2 regions of the Desulfotomaculum sp. genome follow, and region 2 is predicted to be linked to the other one. Evidence: riboswitches for the same ligand, from Rfam matches in the RefSeq annotation. Region 2 holds a riboswitch; the other holds the start of a gene.
What was found. Region 2 has a riboswitch for glycine ahead of gcvT (glycine cleavage system aminomethyltransferase GcvT). Riboswitches for the same ligand answer to the same signal wherever they lie in the genome.
Positions count from the first base shown of each region.

Region 1: it holds a riboswitch for glycine, as region 2 does, so the genes downstream of both, AC1U9Z_RS14750 (alanine/glycine:cation symporter family protein) here and gcvT (glycine cleavage system aminomethyltransferase GcvT) in region 2, are expected to answer to the same signal.

Region 1 covers NZ_CEVWQM010000028.1:1,819-10,772, reverse strand. The annotation lists gene AC1U9Z_RS14800 (DedA family protein) at 1-192, shown strand, start outside; gene AC1U9Z_RS14795 (TVP38/TMEM64 family protein) at 210-935, opposite strand; gene AC1U9Z_RS14790 (cupin domain-containing protein) at 1,078-1,422, opposite strand; gene AC1U9Z_RS14785 (DUF1858 domain-containing protein) at 1,438-1,662, opposite strand; gene pdaB (polysaccharide deacetylase family sporulation protein PdaB) at 1,783-2,529, opposite strand; gene AC1U9Z_RS14775 (D-alanyl-D-alanine carboxypeptidase family protein) at 2,672-3,844, shown strand; tRNA gene AC1U9Z_RS14770 (tRNA-Val) at 3,948-4,024, shown strand; gene AC1U9Z_RS14765 (transporter suffix domain-containing protein) at 4,235-4,555, shown strand; gene AC1U9Z_RS14760 (MarR family winged helix-turn-helix transcriptional regulator) at 4,518-4,940, shown strand; tRNA gene AC1U9Z_RS14755 (tRNA-Cys) at 5,121-5,217, opposite strand; glycine riboswitch at 5,904-5,976, shown strand; glycine riboswitch at 5,985-6,080, shown strand; gene AC1U9Z_RS14750 (alanine/glycine:cation symporter family protein) at 6,180-7,559, shown strand; gene AC1U9Z_RS14745 (heavy metal translocating P-type ATPase) at 7,763-8,954, opposite strand, start outside.
Region 2 covers NZ_CEVWQM010000011.1:42,278-51,231, reverse strand. The annotation lists gene ileS (isoleucine--tRNA ligase) at 1-1,490, shown strand, start outside; gene AC1U9Z_RS08370 (alpha/beta-type small acid-soluble spore protein) at 1,598-1,867, opposite strand; gene AC1U9Z_RS08365 (YhcN/YlaJ family sporulation lipoprotein) at 1,966-2,481, opposite strand; glycine riboswitch at 2,673-2,775, shown strand; gene gcvT (glycine cleavage system aminomethyltransferase GcvT) at 2,948-4,042, shown strand; gene gcvH (glycine cleavage system protein GcvH) at 4,046-4,429, shown strand; gene gcvPA (aminomethyl-transferring glycine dehydrogenase subunit GcvPA) at 4,452-5,792, shown strand; gene gcvPB (aminomethyl-transferring glycine dehydrogenase subunit GcvPB) at 5,789-7,246, shown strand; gene AC1U9Z_RS08340 (cation diffusion facilitator family transporter) at 7,388-8,344, shown strand; gene AC1U9Z_RS08335 (hypothetical protein) at 8,526-8,900, opposite strand.

The DNA of each region.
Region 1 (8,954 bases), on a different contig from region 2:
AAAAGGTTTGTTCTTTATACTTTTTTAGGCTCTTTGCCCTGGAGTATCCTTTTAGTTTATGCCGGATATGCCCTGGGACAAAATTGGCAGGCTTTAAAACCCTGGTTTCACCGGGCGGATTTTTTAATGGCGGGTTTATTGGGAGCTTTGTTAATTTATTACCTTTATTCCAGGAAAAAAAGAAAGCGTTAAAAAGCAATACCCCCCGTTCACTGAATGGGGGGTATTTTCGGTGGTTTTTTGCTAAAGAAGAAATTTTTCAAATGATTATCTTTACGGTTTTTTCTCTTATGAGCAAACAAAGGCCAGGCAAGTAAGGTTAACAGGATGAGTAGGATGGTGACTTTAGTTGCCAGACCCTCAGCTTGACTAAAGCTATGTCCTAAAGCTGTATAAATGATAATTTCTGGCATTTTACCTACAACGGTTGCAATAAAAAAGCCTCGGAAGGTCATTTTACTAAGCCCGGCAACATAGCTAATCATACTGGAAGGAATTACCGGGATTAAGCGAGCCATAAAAACTACCCAGGGTCCTTCGCGGTGACTCATTTCGTCAACCTTATGGATGTAACTTTCTTTAAGATAGCGGGATACGAACCCTCTGCCGAAACCCCGAGCTACGTAAAACGCAAGGGTAGATCCAAGCATTGAGCCTGCCAAGGTCAATAAAATACCATATGCGACGCCAAAGATAAAACCGTTGGCACCGGCCAAGAGAAAAAGCGGTAGGGGAGTAAAGAGAGTTTGCAGGATCATCAAGGCAAGGCAAACAACCACTGTCATAGCCCCAAAGGACCGAAGGTATTCTGCCAGATTTTCTGGATCTGAAAAATAATGTGCGCTTCCGGCAGGGAGTGTATGAACGCCTATAAAATAGATGATTGCTGCGATGACGGAAGTAGCAAGAATTACAAGGGTAATTTTTTTTATCATAGGTTATCCCCTAGTTTAAAGGATATGAAGCAAGTAAACTATACCAAAACCCGGTAATTTTGAAAAGATAAGAGTTTATAAGTTAAGATATTATTTTCATGCCAAAAAAATGCTCCCCTGGAGAACCGTGGGGAGCAAACTTTTATTGGCTAAATACAACAATTAGAAGCATTTTAAAACGCTCCAAGGCCATCAAAGCATGAGGTACATTATTTGGCATTACGATGGTCTCACCTTTTTTTAACAGATGTTTTTCGGACCCAATGGTTATCTCGGATTCCCCGTCTAAAATGTAGACCATCGCATCTCCTGACGAAGAATGGGAACTGATTTCTTCTCCTTTGTCAAAGGCAAAAAGGGTAACACTTAGGTGTTTTCCCTGTGCTAAAGTCCTGCTGACAACCCTGCCTTCCTGATAATCCACCAGCGATTCTAACTCGATGGCTTTGGAGAATTCAATATTTTTAATAAAATGCTGACTGGACAATAATCTTCCTCCTTATTATGTAATTTCGAAACCCTTTTCTTGAAAAGTCTGTTTGATAGTGGTCAGATTAATCTTCTTGAGGGCAGCACCCTTGGCAATGGTCATAACTCTGCCAGCGGTGTTTAACATGGCAGGTTTAACAATATCAGTAAATCCAAGATCATACATGATGTTGGCTACTTCTGGGTGCTCTCGTACCAATTCATAGATGCTTTTATCAAGACTGACGGTTTTTTTCATGTCATCACCTTTTGCTGTTTTGGATACGTTACCCGGAAAGTAAAAATATTATTAAAATTATATACTATTTGCTAGCGTTAGAAAAGCGAAGGGGGCTCTTTTTCAGCCCCCTAACATCATTTAATCAATGGTTCCATCACCATATTTCAAAAGCTCAGAGACAGTAACCAATTGGTAACCCTGCTGCTTAAGACCTTCCAACACCTGGGGTAATGCCTCGGGTGTTTGCGAGCAGGTATCGCTGGCATGCATCAAAATAATTGCTCCGGGTTGAGTCCTTTTCAATACACGATCTACGATAACCTGTACGCCAGGCTTTTTCCAATCTAGAGAATCGGCACTCCACTGAATCACCTTGTAATTTAGTTCCTCTGCGGTTGTTAGCACCATATCGTTCCAATCGCCATTGGGTGTACGTATTAATGTTGGCGTGACGCCGGTAACCTGCTTGATTTTTTCCTGAGAGGTAAGAATGTTTTTCTTCACTTCCGATTTGGCATATTCACTTAGATTGACGTGTTCTTCACCATGACTTGCTATTTCATGTCCATCGGATACAATCCTTTTAGGAAACTCGGGATGTTTTACAGCCCAGGGTCCTGAGATGAAAAAAGTAGATTTTACATTATGCTCTTTTAAAATATCAAGAACCGGGCCAGGAACCTCTGTTCCCCAACTAATATCAAAGGTTAGAGCGGCTACCTTTTGGTCTGTTTTCACCTTATAAATAGCATATTTCTTAGCTGTGGCAGGCAATATCTGTTGTTGATATAGAAGCGCCGAAAAAATACAGGCACAAAAAATAAAGGCGCCCAAAAGAAGTACATGCTTTTTAAACTTCCTGTAATCAAAAATAAAAACTTTCAAAACTTACACCTCCTGTACTAATAAGTATTTTGGTTTGTTGGGAAATATGTGAAAAGCATTAAAAATTATCCGCATCTTGTAACTTTTTCCTGTTATCACCTATTCCCAATAGACACAAAATAGGGCAGGAGGAGGATGAGGTGTGAATTTTAAAAAATATATAAGTGTTATTTTATGCTTGTTAAGTGTGCAGCTATTATTTCCCGAAAGGACTTACTCTGAAGTAACGGATTCAAGTAAGCCGCCCCAAATTAAGGCCTCGGCTGCTTGCTTGATGGAAGTGGCAACCGGGCAAATACACTTTGAAAAAGAAGGGGATAAAAGAAGGGAACCGGCAAGCTTAACCAAGGTGATGACATCCATTGTGGCCATTGAAAAAGGGAACCTCAAGGATGTTGTAACGGTTCCTCAGAGGGCTGCCCGTGTTTCCATGGGTCAAGATATTGGTTTAAATACAGGGGATAAGTTATATTTGGAGGATTTATTAAAGGCGGCTCTGCTATATTCCGCAAATGACTCAACCGTAGCCATTGGAGAGCATATTGGTGGCGATCACGATCAATTTATTAAGATGATGAATGATCAGGCTGCTGCCCTGGGCATGAAAAATACGAGCTTTGCCAATACAAACGGTTTTCATCATCCTAACCATTACACCACAGCCAATGATTTAGCAACATTAACCTGTTATGCATTAAAGAATAAAACCTTTGCCGAATTTGTTCGAACCAAGGAGGCTACGATTACCTGGCTGCCTAAAGTCACGGATACAACTACAACTGAGGACGAAGAAAAAACACCACCCAAACAACGCACTTTAAGATCGACCAACCGATTGTTACATTCCGATTTTGAAGGGATTGACGGAGTAAAGACAGGAACAACCCCAAGGGCAGGAAATTGTTTAATAGCCTCTGCCACCAGAGAAGGGCGACAATTGGTTGTTGTTATCCTTAACAGTAATAATCGTTGGAATGATGCTACTAGACTGCTGGAATATGGTTTTAATGAGGTAGAGCGGAGAGTTCTCATTGAAAAGGATGAGGTAGTATCTGAAATACAGGTACTGGAAGGAGTAGAGACAAGGGTTGCTTTGGTAACAGCCAATCGGGTTGAGGCCTATGTAGCCAGTATGGACAGTGATAAGATAGAAAGTAGAATTACACGAAACCCGATACCCAGGGCACCGATTAAACAGGGGGATAAGCTAGGCAAAATGGTATTTGTGTTAAACGATAAGGAAATTGGCACCGTGGATCTGATAGCCAACCAGCATATTGAACGACTGGCCTGGTATAAACGTATCTTCGATTAAAGACTGGGGGTCAGGCTGGCCAGCCTGACCCCTAAATTATGCTTGACTTTACAATGATCATCGTATATATTAATTATTGCCGTAAGGTTATTTGAAAATTTAAGGGACGTTAGCTCAGATGGCTAGAGTGCTGCGTTGACATCGCAGAGGTCACTGGTTCGATTCCAGTACGTCCCACCATAAAGATATTTAGGGTAGATACAAATTGGTATCTGCCCTTTTTATATTTGTTAAACGATATTTTCTCTTTGCTAGTAGACCGAGCTTCACGTAACTCCAGGTTTACTGCCTACTTGTTGGAAGCCCTATTTTATTATTCTTGTAATCACCCGAGCATTGGAATATAATTTAGTTAAGTTAACTAAATTATATTCCAATGGAGGTTTTATGTTGAAGGAAACGGTTTCCAGCGTAAAGGGGCAAAATAAATCAATTTTTTATAAACTTGGCATGGGGCTTTTAATCCTCTCTTGTATTCTTTGGCTGATTCCGCTCATTGTGCCATTTATGTCACTTCCAACGATGGTCAAGGCAGGCATCATTACAGGCAGTATAATAGTTGCAGAAATTATGTTTTGGAGTGGTGCTTTACTCGTTGGAAAAGAAGTGGTCGCAAAATTTAAAAGGTATTTAAACCCAAAAAATTGGCGGAAAAATCGTGAGGGGAAAAAACATGAAAAATATAGCAGAACAGATCAGTCGAGTGATTGAAGACATATGGATTATATTCGAAAAAAAGGAAAGAGCCTATACCAATTTCAAATTAAATAACCAACAACATGTATTGTTAACAATGATTATGAGGCATCCACACTCTTCACCTACAGAACTAGCTGAAAAAATGGATATAACGAAAAGTGCTATCAGTCAACAGATAGCAAAACTTGAAAAGGGAAACTATGTCATTCGAAAGCGACATACAGAGGATAAACGTACATTTTCAATTGAATTAGGCGAAAAAGGGTTGCTTTATAAAAAAGAAACGGAAGCATTTTATCAACAAGTTTCTGATAAATATTACGCGAATATGTCACCTGTAGAATTGGTAAATACATTATCTACACTTCAAAAATTACGAGAATTACTTGAGTCATGATGATGAAGGCTCACATATAATCCAAGGCAAATCGGTATGAAGTTGAAGTTGTTCTCTTTTCGAGCACACATAGGGGTAGATACAATTTGTATCTACCCCTTTTTTATATTAGTTTATATGGCTTTTTGTACCGTACCTGTTGATTTTTGCTCTGCCAAATTGAGTAAACCCTGGTAAGGATGGAGGGGAGAAGTCGGAATCGAACCGGACTCCCATCTGGATCGCAGATAGGCCAGCGGATTTGCAGTCCGTGGGAGGAACCTTCCTCATACTCCCCAAATCATTCTATCATAACTATAATTAATACTACAAATTACTTATTTTTATAATAGGGCATCCGAACATAGCCTTTGGTTATAGTTCTTCAAAGGTTGAAGGCGACATTTCGTTATTTTTGAGCAGCATGCTTGGTTGAGAAAGATATAATTATCACAAAATAATATTTATATCATTTTAAAAAAATATAGTCAATAGAAAATCATTAATTTTTTTATTAAAAATCTGAGTTATTAAAAGATATACTGGGTGTAATCTGTTTATATTTAGAAAGATGGTCTCATTCAGTGGTACATGAAGATTTACATTTTTTCTAGAAGGTACTATAATCTGATTAAGATAAAGTTCTTAAACCGGAAAAGGGGGGTAAATTATGCGTAAATTATTCCAAGAATTTCTATATTTTGCTGATTTTGCCTTTAGATATCTCCATGTAAATGATGAAGCAAAATAAAAATCAACGCCACCAAAAATGGCGTTGATTTTTATTTTGTCAACAGAATATGGTATTTTTTTGCCGGCTTACTCGCTTAATAATAACTCAGAGTAAATATTACTACATTCGAATTGTCCACTCCTAAGGGACAAAAGTATTAAATAATTAGAATATATAAACATCTTTCTAAAATATTGCACATCTTGAAAAAAGTATTAAAATAAGTCTGTGCAATTGAATAAAAAAACTGGATGATATTTGCGGGAGAGTGGCAGAGATGCCCGCCGAAGGAGTTAAACTCTCAGGTACTTTGATAAAGTGGAACCGTAAATAGACAGAACTCTGGAGAGACCCATTATTGGGCGCCGAAGGTGCAAACAGCCGGGTTTGGCTGTAAATCTCTCAGGCAAAAGGACAGAGGGTGAAAGAAAAAGCAATGGTTTAGTTGTTTTGCTTTTGTTTCCCGTTGTCTGTCTCTCTGGAGTCGAATCCTGGATTTGACTCTTTATTTTTTATCACAAAGGGAGATGGGGAAATTGGATTATGTAAAAATTCTTGATCAAGTGGATAGTTTTGTTTGGGGCCCACCCCTATTATTGCTGTTGGTAGGCACAGGAATTTGGCTAACTTTAAGACTTAAGCTTATTCAGTTAACTCGTTTACCAATGGCTTTAAAACTTATTTTTAGGGCGAAAAATGATGGCACCGGCGATATTAGCAGCATAGGGGCCTTGTGTACGGCATTGGCAGCTACTGTGGGTACTGGCAATATTGTAGGTGTGGCCACTGCTGTAGGCACCGGTGGTCCAGGGGCAATCTTTTGGATGTGGATGGCTGCTTTTTTTGGTATGGCCACTAAGTATGCCGAAGGTTTACTGGCGGTCAAATATCGTACCATTGATAAAAATGGTCAAGTTTCCGGTGGTCCCATGTATTACATCGAAAGGGGATTGGGTCGTAAGTATCGCCCCTTGGCCATCATGTTTGCGGCCAGTGGTGTGCTGGTAGCCTTTTTTGGCATTGGTACCTTCCCCCAGGTCAATGCCATTGTAGATACCTGTAAACTATCCTTAGGTATTCCTGTTTACATCACCGCGGCAGTTGTTACTGTGCTGGTTGCTTTGGTTACCATTGGTGGATTAAAAAGTATTTCCCGGGTTGCCACCAAAATTGTACCCTTTATGGCTGTTTTCTACGTTTTAAGTTGTATTTATATCTTAGTTACATTTGCTGACAAGTTACCGGATGCTGTAAATTTGATTATTACCAGTGCCTTTTCTGGTACTGCTGCGGCTGGTGGCTTCCTGGGTGCCTCTATTATGTTGGCCATTCGAAGTGGTGTGGCCAGGGGTGTTTTCTCCAATGAATCAGGTTTGGGTAGTGCCCCCATTGCAGCGGCTGCGGCAAAAACAAAATGGCCTGCGGAACAGGGACTAATATCCATGACGGGTACCTTTATTGATACCATTATCATTTGTACCATGACAGGACTGTCTTTGGTGGTTACTGGCGTTTGGACAGGCGAAGCCAAGGGTGCTGCCATGACCAACGACGCTTTCCTAGCTGCCATTCCTGGCTTTGGGCCAGTGATTTTAACGGTTGGTTTGGTTCTCTTTGCCTTTACCACTATTCTGGGCTGGAATTATTATGGAGAACGCTGTTGTGAGTATCTCTTTGGTGTTAAAAGTATTAAGGCTTATCGCGTAATTTTTATTGGCCTAGTGGCAACCGGTGCCTTTTTGAAACTGGAGGCGATTTGGCTCTTGGCAGATATCGTTAATGGCTTAATGGCTCTGCCAAACCTAATCGCTTTACTCGGTTTAACCGGTGTTATTATCTCAGAAACTAACCGTTATATGGATCATGTAAAGGCCCGACAAACAAAAAATCATTCGGAACCGGCTTAATTCTTATTTAGAAAAGTTTGGCTTGTGCCAAGCCTATCGTGTGAGCGGGATCAATAAAAAGCTTCAGAGAAGACCTCTGGAGCTTTTTGTTGTTCGTCCGGCATGTTTGCCGGGCGATGGGTTGAAAGAAAACCCTGTCATCCAACCAGCGGCAAGACAACCTGTAGGCAAGGGCGCTTCTTCTAATAAAGATCTTTCATTTCTTATTTCCTCCACTTTAAGAGCAAGGATGAATTGATGATAACCGCCACAGAACCTACATTATGTACGAGAGCACCGACCACAGGATTAAGTATGCCAGTAATCGCTAATGCAATCGCAGCAAAATTGAGTATCATAGAAGCTGCAAGGTTGATATTAATTGTTTTCATTACCTTTCGTGAAAGCAAGATAAGATGATGGATTTCCCGAATATCATCACCGACCAGGGCAATATCCGCAGCTTCAATGGCTATATCGCTTCCAATGCCGCCCATTGCAATGCCGACTTGGGCAGCTTTGAGGGCCGGCGCGTCGTTAATCCCGTCGCCTACCATGCAAATAGGTTCTCCATTTTCCTGATATTGACGGATAGCAATTAACTTATCTTCCGGCAAGCAGTTTGACCTCACATCTGCAATGCCCGCGATACTCGCAATATGATTAGCGGCTTGTGATGTATCACCCGTAAGAAGAACCGTTTTAGTGCCTGTTGCAGAAATATCTTTAATCGTCTGCGCCGCATCGGGACGAAGTGTATCGGAAAGTGCAATTAAACCAATTAAGCGCGTTTTATCCATTACATAAATAACCGTACTGCCGTCTGCTTTTGCGCCATTTGCCCTTTCTTCAAGCTGTTTTGGTATTTCTAAATCATGGTCTGCAATGAGTGCTTCATTCCCTGCAAAAATTTCATGCCCTTGTACTGTCGCCACAACACCACGTCCCGGCAATAATTGAAATGCTTCCGGTTCTTTTGGAGGGGTGCCGCTTACTTGCCTATAATGAGCAACAATCGCTTTTCCCAGAGGGTGTTCAGAGCGTAGTTCTGCGGATGCCACCATTCCAAGCAAGCGATCGTTATCCATATCAGGTGAACAGCTTTCCACTTGTACCACGGACGGCTTACCGTATGTAAGCGTTCCAGTTTTATCAAATGCAATACACCGTACTTTCGCTAAACGCTCCAATGCGTCCCCTCGACTAACGAGGATACCATATTTTGTTGCATTGCCAATACCCGCCATGATTGCGGTTGGAGTGGCAAGCACCAATGCACAGGGGCAGAAAACAACAAGAATGGTAACGGCACGGATAATTTCATCCGTAAAGTACCATGTAAGTCCTGCCGATACGAGAGCGATAACAACAATCCAGGTTGCCCAACGGTCAGCCATTCCAACTATTTTTGCCCTT
Region 2 (8,954 bases):
CTTGGGGTGAGGAGCGCATTTACAACATGGTGGAGGGTCGTGGTGACTGGTGTGTTTCCCGTCAGCGGACCTGGGGGGTGCCGATTCCCATTTTCTATTGCAATGATTGTGGCAAAGAAATCATCACGGAGGAGACCATTGCCCACGTTGAAAAACTGTTCAGGGAGCATGGCTCCGACATTTGGTTTGCTAAGGAAGCCAATGAACTGGTGCCAACTGGCTTGACTTGTCCCCACTGTGGTCAGGGTAAGGATTTCCGTAAAGAGACGGACACCATGGATGTTTGGTTTGACTCTGGCTCCAGTCACCTGGCTGTATTAAATCAGCCAGAGTTATGGCCAGAACTGCAGTGGCCGGCAGACCTTTATCTGGAGGGCAGTGACCAGCACAGAGGTTGGTTTAACTCCTCTTTATCCACTTCTGTGGCTGTGACAGGAAAGCCACCCTATCGAGCGGTCTTAACCCACGGTTTTACAGTGGATGAAAAGGGACGTAAAATGTCCAAGTCCCTGGGCAATGTTGTGGACCCCTTAAAGATCTGCGGCCAGATGGGTGCGGATATCCTTCGCCTGTGGGTTTCCTCTGCCGATTACCGAACGGATTTAGCCTTATCTCAGAATATTTTAAAGCAAATGACTGAGTCCTACCGCAAGATTAGAAATACTGCCCGCTTCCTGCTGGGTAATATTTACGACTTTAATCCGGCCAAGGATAAGGTAGCCTATGAAAAGATGTCGGAGTTAGATCGCGTGGCCTTGATGGAACTGCACAAGTTGAATAAGCAAGTACGTAATGCCTATGAAAACTATGAGTTCCACGTTGTTTACCACGCCATCCACAATTATTGTGTGGTGGAACTCAGTGCATTCTACTTAGATATTATCAAGGACCGTCTCTATACCGCAGTTCCAGATTCCTTGGAGCGTCGGTCGGCTCAGACTGTTCTTTACGAAGCACTGGATGCTTTGGTTCGGCTGTTGACACCAATCCTGGCCTTTACCACCGAAGAGATTTATAAATATATGCCGGTGGAGGGAGAACGCCTGGCCAGTGTACAATTATTGGATATGCCAGAAGTAAATGTTGAGTACATGGACATTGAACTGGAAAAGAAATGGGATAAAATCCATGAAATTCGCAAAGAAGTATTAAAGGCCTTAGAAGTGGCCCGTCAGAACAAGGCGATTGGCAATGCCCTGGAAGCCCAAGTTGATCTTTATGTTGCCGGGGAAGTGGCGAAATTGCTCAAACCAATGGCAGGGGAGCTAACCACTCTCTTCATTGTCTCGAAAGTAAACCTACACCCATTGGCAGAGGCTCCGGCAAATGCCATGAAAGCAGAGGAACTGGAACTGGCCGTCCAGGTGGTTGCAGCCACAGGTGCCAAGTGTGAGCGCTGTTGGATGTACCACGAAGAAGTGGGCAGCCATGCCGAGCACACCACCCTTTGCCCCCGCTGTGCTGGTGTGGTGACAAATACCACCCGCTAAGTAACCACCCGCTTTATTGCATGGATTGCTTAAGGATTATTTTTTGGCCATGGCCCACGGCTCTGGCTAAGTAAGAAAAGAGTTACCTCGTTTTGAGGTAACTCTTTTTACTCCTTCGCCCTTAATGCATTTAAATCAATGATACCCTTTTTGGCCCGTTGGGTGATGATGCCACCGATGCGTCCTGACTCGGCGGAGGTCAAACCGCCCCAGCCATCCTGCTTAACCTTGTGGTCTAGACCTAATTCGGTGGCAATTTCCAATTTCAACAAATCCATTGGGGTAGGTTTTTTGGGTGGTTTTGTTCGTTCCTTGCGTTCCCTGGCTTCTTTTTTCTGCTTGATGGAATGGTTTAAATGTTGAACCACTGAGTCCATAGTAACCTCCTAAAACGCTTAGAAAACTTGATAGCATAAACGCCCGCAGCCAAATTAAAGCGGGCGTTTATGATCCTATCGATGCAGTTTCTTAATAGCTACTTGGTTTTGGGTTGGATTCGGTTACCGATATCCTCTATTTCATTTGTAAAGCTTGAGACCGGCCGGCCCTGGGTAATTCCCTGTGCCACATTTTTAATTCTTGTCACCGTATCAGCATCAGAGGAAACCATGACCGTGTAATTAGGTGCTGCATTTTTCACTTGATCAAGCACCCTTCTTTCTACCTCTGCCGATCTGTTTTTTTCTAAATTGGCATTTAGATCCAAGCCCAGATAAATATTACTGCCGGCAATTACCGCTGTAGAACCCCGTACACCTTCCACTCCATTTGCCTCGTCAACCACCCGATCTGCAACTTCCCTGGGGTAATTTTGGTTCTGGTTGTTATTAGGATTTGCTGGGTTTGTTGGATTTGTGGGTGCTGTAGGAGCTGGTGGGGTTGGTTCCATTGGCTTTTTGGCCGGAGTACAACCACCAAAGAGCAATGCGGTTCCAAGTAATAGAGTTGCGGGCAATACTAGAAATTTTTTTGTTTTATCCAAATTTAGCACCTCCAAAATTATCGTTAATTGTATTATTTCTTAACAGCTATAGATTATGCCGCCTATTTATAGGTATACTTTGACTACTCTGTTTTAAAGCACCAGTAAAAAATGAATACCGACAAAAAATATATTTTTCTCAAGAAAGAAGGAACTTTTTGAAATATCAAGAAATAATAAAAAAGTTTTATATATTTTGGATGATGGCTGTGGGAGAGACCCTCGGGGGCGCCGAAGGAGCAAGCCGGTTTGTTGTGCTGTAAAACAGGCGAAACTTTCAGGCAAAAGGACTGTGGCCGGACTGGGCTCTGGAGAGTTCCTGCTAGATTAGCGGACACCCAAGGGGAAGCTTCATCGGAAGTCATCTCTCAGGTTATAGGGACAGAGTTATACCAGCAAAGGAGGTATAGCTATGTCCTTTTTATTTTTCTTAAAAATATCAGGACAGAGACATAATACTACGGGAGGTGGAGATATGCAGGAAGTAAAACGGACACCCTTGTACCAGGTGCATGTTGCGGCGGGTGCCAAGATGGTGGAATTTGGTGGCTGGCAAATGCCGGTACAGTATGAGGGGATTATCAAGGAACATCAAGCCGTCCGCTCTGCCGCAGGTTTATTTGATGTTTCCCACATGGGGGAAATCGAAATTTCCGGTCCGGCGGCCAGGGAGTTTGTTCAGAAGCTAATAACCAATGACCTAACACGACTAGAACCAGGTAAGGCCATTTATTCACCCATGTGCAATCCCCAGGGTGGTACCATTGATGATTTATTGGTATACCAATTGGAAGATCAACAGTATTTGTTGGTGGTAAATGCTTCGAACACAGATAAGGATTTTAACTGGCTTAAAGATAACCAGATCCCCGGTGTGGATATAAAAAATGTATCAGACGCAACTTGCCAGTTGGCCCTGCAGGGACCAAAGGGGGAAAAGATTTTACAAAAATTAACTGCGGTTAAGCTTGCTGAAATTAAGCCCTTTTCCTTTGTTTACGGCATTGTTGAAGGAATAAATTGTCTAATTTCCCGTACGGGTTACACCGGTGAAGCAGGCTTCGAGTTGTATTTTCCGGCAGCCCATGCAGAAATGCTATGGCATACGATCATGGAGGCCGGAGCCCCAGAGGGCATCACAGCTGCGGGCCTGGGGGCCAGGGATACTCTGCGGTTTGAAGCGTGCTTGGCACTTTATGGCCATGAATTAACCGATGCTATTTCCCCTCTGATGGCGGGGCTAGGCTGGACTGTAAAATTTAACAAGCCGGAGTTTATTGGCAAAGAAGCACTGCTGCGGCAAAAGGAGGCAGGGCCGGCTTATAAACTAGTGGGCATTGAAATGATTGACCGGGGGATACCCCGTCAGGGTTATGTCCTTGTAAAAGAGGACCAGGAGATTGGTTGGTTTACCTCTGGTACCTTTGCACCAACCATCGGCAAGAACCTAGGCCTGGCCTATGTATTGGTGGAACATGCAGCGATAGGCAGTGAATTGGCTGTTATGATTCGCAACAAACCACTAAAGGCAAAAATTGTGGAAAAACCATTCTATAAACGGGAGGTATAAAGGATGAATTTACAGGCTGATTTAAAGTACACCAAAGATCATGAATGGGTAAAGGTTGAAGGTAATCGGGCCATCATTGGGATTACGGATTATGCCCAGGATTCACTGGGAGATATCGTATTTGTTGAGCTCCCCTCGGTGGGGGAAGAAGTTGAGGCGGCAGAGTCCTTTGGTGTGGTGGAATCTGTTAAGACCGCCAGCGATCTATACTCTCCGATAAGTGGCAAGGTACTTGAGGTCAATGAAGGACTGGCCGATGCACCAGAACTGGTGAACCAGGAACCCTATGGCAAGGGCTGGATGATTATTGTTGAATTAGACAACCCAGCTGAGTTGGACGATCTAATGGATGCCGAGCAATATCAGTCGATGGTAGAAAAAGCCTAAAGGGGAAAAGAGGTAGGTAATTTTGAAATTCATTCCTCATACGGATAATGAACTTCGCCAGATGCTACAGGCCATCGGTATTGAAAACACGGATCAGTTGTTTCAGGATATTCCTCCCCAGGTTCGGTTAAACCGTGAACTGGCTGTGGCGGATGGACTGACGGAAATGGAATTGCAGCACCACATGGCTGCCTTAGCCGGACAAAATCAAGGAGTGGATCAAACCATTTGTTTTCTAGGGGCCGGGGCCTATGATCATTACGTCCCCAGTGCCGTGAAACATGTTTTGTCCCGGGCAGAGTTTTATACGGCCTATACACCCTATCAGCCGGAAATCAGTCAGGGAGTGCTGCAAAGTATCTTTGAATATCAGAGCATGGTTTGTCTCTTGACTGGCATGGATGCCGCCAATGCATCGATGTACGACGGGGCCAGTGCTTTGGCCGAGGCGGCTTTGATGGCTTGTGCAGCTACCCGGCGTGAACGGGTGCTGGTGGCTAAGACCGTACACCCGGAATACCGTGAGGTAGTAAAAACCTACTTGCACGGGCCAGCTATTGATATTTCGGAAATAGCCTTTGAACAGGGCGTAACCCAATTGACGGATCTTGATAACAAATTGGATAAAAATACCGCTGCCATCTTAGTTCAGTATCCCAACTTTTTTGGTTGTATTGAGGATCTGGTGCAAATGGCGGACAAGGCCCATGCTGTAGGGGCACTGCTGGTGGTTTGCGCTGACCCCATTGCCTTGGGCCTGCTCAAATCCCCTGGCCAATGTGGTGCCGATATCGTTGTAGGGGAAGGACAACCTTTGGGTATTCCCCTGTCCTACGGGGGTCCCTATCTGGGCTTTATGGCCTGCAAGGAAAAACTAGTCCGCAAAATGCCCGGTCGGATTGTGGGCCAAACCGTTGATGTGGATGGCAAAAGGGGCTATGTACTGACCCTCCAGGCCCGGGAACAACATATTCGCCGGGATAAGGCAACCTCTAATATCTGCTCCAATCAGGCCCTGTGTGCCCTGGCAGCCACCGTTTACTTAAGTTTGGTAGGACGGCGGGGTTTAAGACAGGTGGCTGAACGATGCCTGCAAAAGACAGCCTATGCTAAAAAGTTACTGTCCTCACTGCCTGGCTATCAGTTGCCTTGGCCAACACCGGTTTTTAAGGAGTTTGTCCTAAAAACAAAGGTGTCACCGGAAAAAATTAACCAGGAACTGCTTAAAGACAATATTTTAGGTGGCCTTGACCTTGGAATTTACTATCCGGAACTGGCGGGACATATGTTGTTTTGTGTAACAGAAAAAAGGAATCGCCAAGAGATCGAATTGTTGGCGCAGCGATTGGGGGTAATATCATGACGGAAAAGTTAATTTTTGAACTAAGTTCACCGGGTCGCCCGGGGATTGTATTTCCGGCCAATGATGTACCAGAAGTTTCCCCCCAAGACTTATTACCATCTGAATATATCAGGGAACAAGAAGTCCCCCTGCCCGAAGTCAGTGAGGGTGACGTGGTAAGGCACTTTGTCAGGCTTTCCCGGCTAAACTTTGGTGTGGATGTGGGGTTTTACCCCCTGGGGTCCTGTACCATGAAATATAGCCCCAAAATCGCTGAGGATGCAGCGGTTCTAAGCGGTTTTGCTAAGTTGCACCCTTACCAGGCAGAAGAACTTTGCCAGGGGGCACTGCAGCTGATGGCTGAAACCCAGCGGGACTTGGCTGAGATCACCGGCATGGATGCCTTTACCCTCCAACCAGCTGCTGGTGCCCATGGCGAAATGGCGGGCATGCTTCTTATTAAAGCCTATCTGGAAAGCAAAGGGGAGACAGGACGCACCAAGGTCATTGTGCCTGACTCAGCCCATGGTACAAATCCGGCTACGGCAACCCTATGTGGTTTTCAAGTGGTGGAAGTGAAGTCTGACCAGCGGGGCGGCGTTGATCTGGAGGCTTTAAAACAAGTGCTGGGGCCGGATGTGGCGGCACTGATGCTAACCAACCCCAGTACCCTGGGACTCTTTGAAGATAACATTAAGGAAATTGCCGACCTCGTACACCAGTCCGGCGGGCTTTTGTATTACGATGGGGCAAACCTCAATGCCATTATGGGCTATGCTCGACCCGGTGACATGGGTTTTGATGTGGTGCACCTAAACTTGCACAAGACCTTTGGTACACCCCATGGCGGCGGCGGTCCAGGTGCCGGGCCAGTTGGCGTCAAGGCAGCCTTGGAACCCTTTCTGCCAAAACCAGTGATTAGGCAGCAGGACGGCAAATATCTGCTTGATTACCAACGTCCCCAATCCATTGGCCGGGTGAAAGCCTTCTTTGGTAATTTTGGTGTTGTGGTAAAGGCTTATACCTATATCAAGGCCTTGGGAGGTAAGGGATTAAAAGAGGCTTCGGAGTATGCTGTGCTCAATGCAAATTATCTCATGAAGCGGCTCTCTAAGGAACTCCGGGTTCCCTTCCCAAGGACTTGTATGCACGAGTTTGTGGCTGTACCTCCGGCGGATATGAAGGAGCGGGGGATTAGAACTCTGGATATTGCCAAGAGACTTTTGGATTATGGTTATCATCCACCAACGGTATATTTCCCCCTCATTGTAGAGGAATCCATCATGATCGAGCCTACGGAAACAGAAAGCAAGGAAACGCTGGATGAGTTTGCCGCCAATTTAATCAAGGTATTGGAAGAAGCAAGAGAAAACCCAGATACCCTGAAAAACGCACCCTATACGACCCCCGTGCGCAGACTGGATGAAGTAACAGCAGCCCGTAAGCCGATCTTGAAGAGTCAATTGCCCGGTTGATCGTGAATATTTGTGGGACTTCATCTTGAAACTAGAAGATGGAGTCCCTTTCTTAGCCATCAGCTGCTAGCTCGTGACTCACGGGGACGGTTCTTTTGAGCCTAGAGAGCCGTCCCCGTGAGTCTAAAAGGGGGATTTTTCGTGGACGCGATCCAACAGAAGAAAATAAAGGTGGCCCGACTCGCCATTCTCTCCAACTCCCTATTGACGATTGGCAAATTATTGGTGGGTCTTAGAATGGGTTCCATTGGAGTTATATCGGAAGCCATTCACTCCGGGTTGGATTTAATTGCCTCCCTAATTGCCTTTATGGCAGTACGGCAATCTGGCAAGCCAGCGGATGCTGAACACCAATATGGGCATGGGAAGTATGAGAATTTGGCCAGTATTATTGAAGCAATCTTAATAATAGTAGCAGCCGTGGGTATTTTTGTTCAGGCTGTGCCAAAGCTGTGGCAGGGTGAACAGGAAATCGAATCGCTGGGTTGGGGTGCGGCGGTTATGGTTATTTCTGCGGCAGTTAACTTTGTTATTTCCAGAAGACTGATGGCTGTGGGCAAAGAAACCGATTCGCCGGCCCTCGTGGCGGATGGGTGGCACCTAAAAACAGATGTCTATACCTCCCTGGGAGTATTTGTCGGACTGGGTGCCATCTACCTGACAGGGTTTACCCTCTTGGACCCAATCGTTGGGATCATTGTGGGGATGATGATTGTAAGGGCAGGCTTTGATTTAATTCGGGAATCCATGGGTGTGATGTTGGATGTCAGCTTACCATCGGAGGAAGAGAAAGTAATAAAAGAAGTATTGGCCAAGCATTCGGATCAATACATTGAGTATCATGGTTTGCGAACCCGAAAATCTGGTCCCTACCGTTATGTAGACCTTCATTTAGTTGTACCACGACACCTACCCATTGGTACCGTACATCAGCTATGTGATCATATAGAGGAAGAGATTGAAGGGGAACTACCCAGGGTGCAGGTCTTAATTCATTGTGAACCCTGTGAGGAGGCAAAGGAAGCCTTAGCGAGAGGTTGTTCAGCGGCTGCCTGCCAGGCGGAGGAATGTCCGGTAGGCCCCGAAGAAAAGAATTAGAAAATAAAAAGAGACAGATGAACTGTCCGAAATCACTGAAAATGCTTTTTCATCCTGAGTGGTAGCGAGGGATCTTAAGGCCAGACCATAAGATCCTTCGCTATCGCTCAGGATGATGTGTATTATAATCATTCGTGGTTTCGAGCGTGGTTTCGAGCTGTCCCTTTGCTGTCACAAGTAGTTAACGTAAGGCTTCCTTATGAAAGGATAATTTTTGATTCCCTGCAGGTAAAATTGCATAAGGGGAGATGGTACCTGACACGCTAACTAGGTTTGGCGCTTTAAAATCAATTTTTACTGAATAAATTCGTTTGATATGGGAACGGAAATTTTTTAAACTATAAAAGGGCTGATTATCCTGGGTATGCATTTTTAAATTTTGTGGTAGTTCTATAACTAGAACCACTGGTTTAAAACGACGGTTTAAACCAACCGAATTGCGTGCATCAATCATTGCTTCCAGCAATGTACAACGGATCATGTGTTTCGGCTGAAGACCCTCTCTCATAACTTCTCGAATCTCATCAAGGGATCCCCCTAGAAAAACGTTAGCCATAGGGTTAAACTCCTTTCAGTCAAAGTTTAAGCGTTTTGTTAGCAACCTAATAAT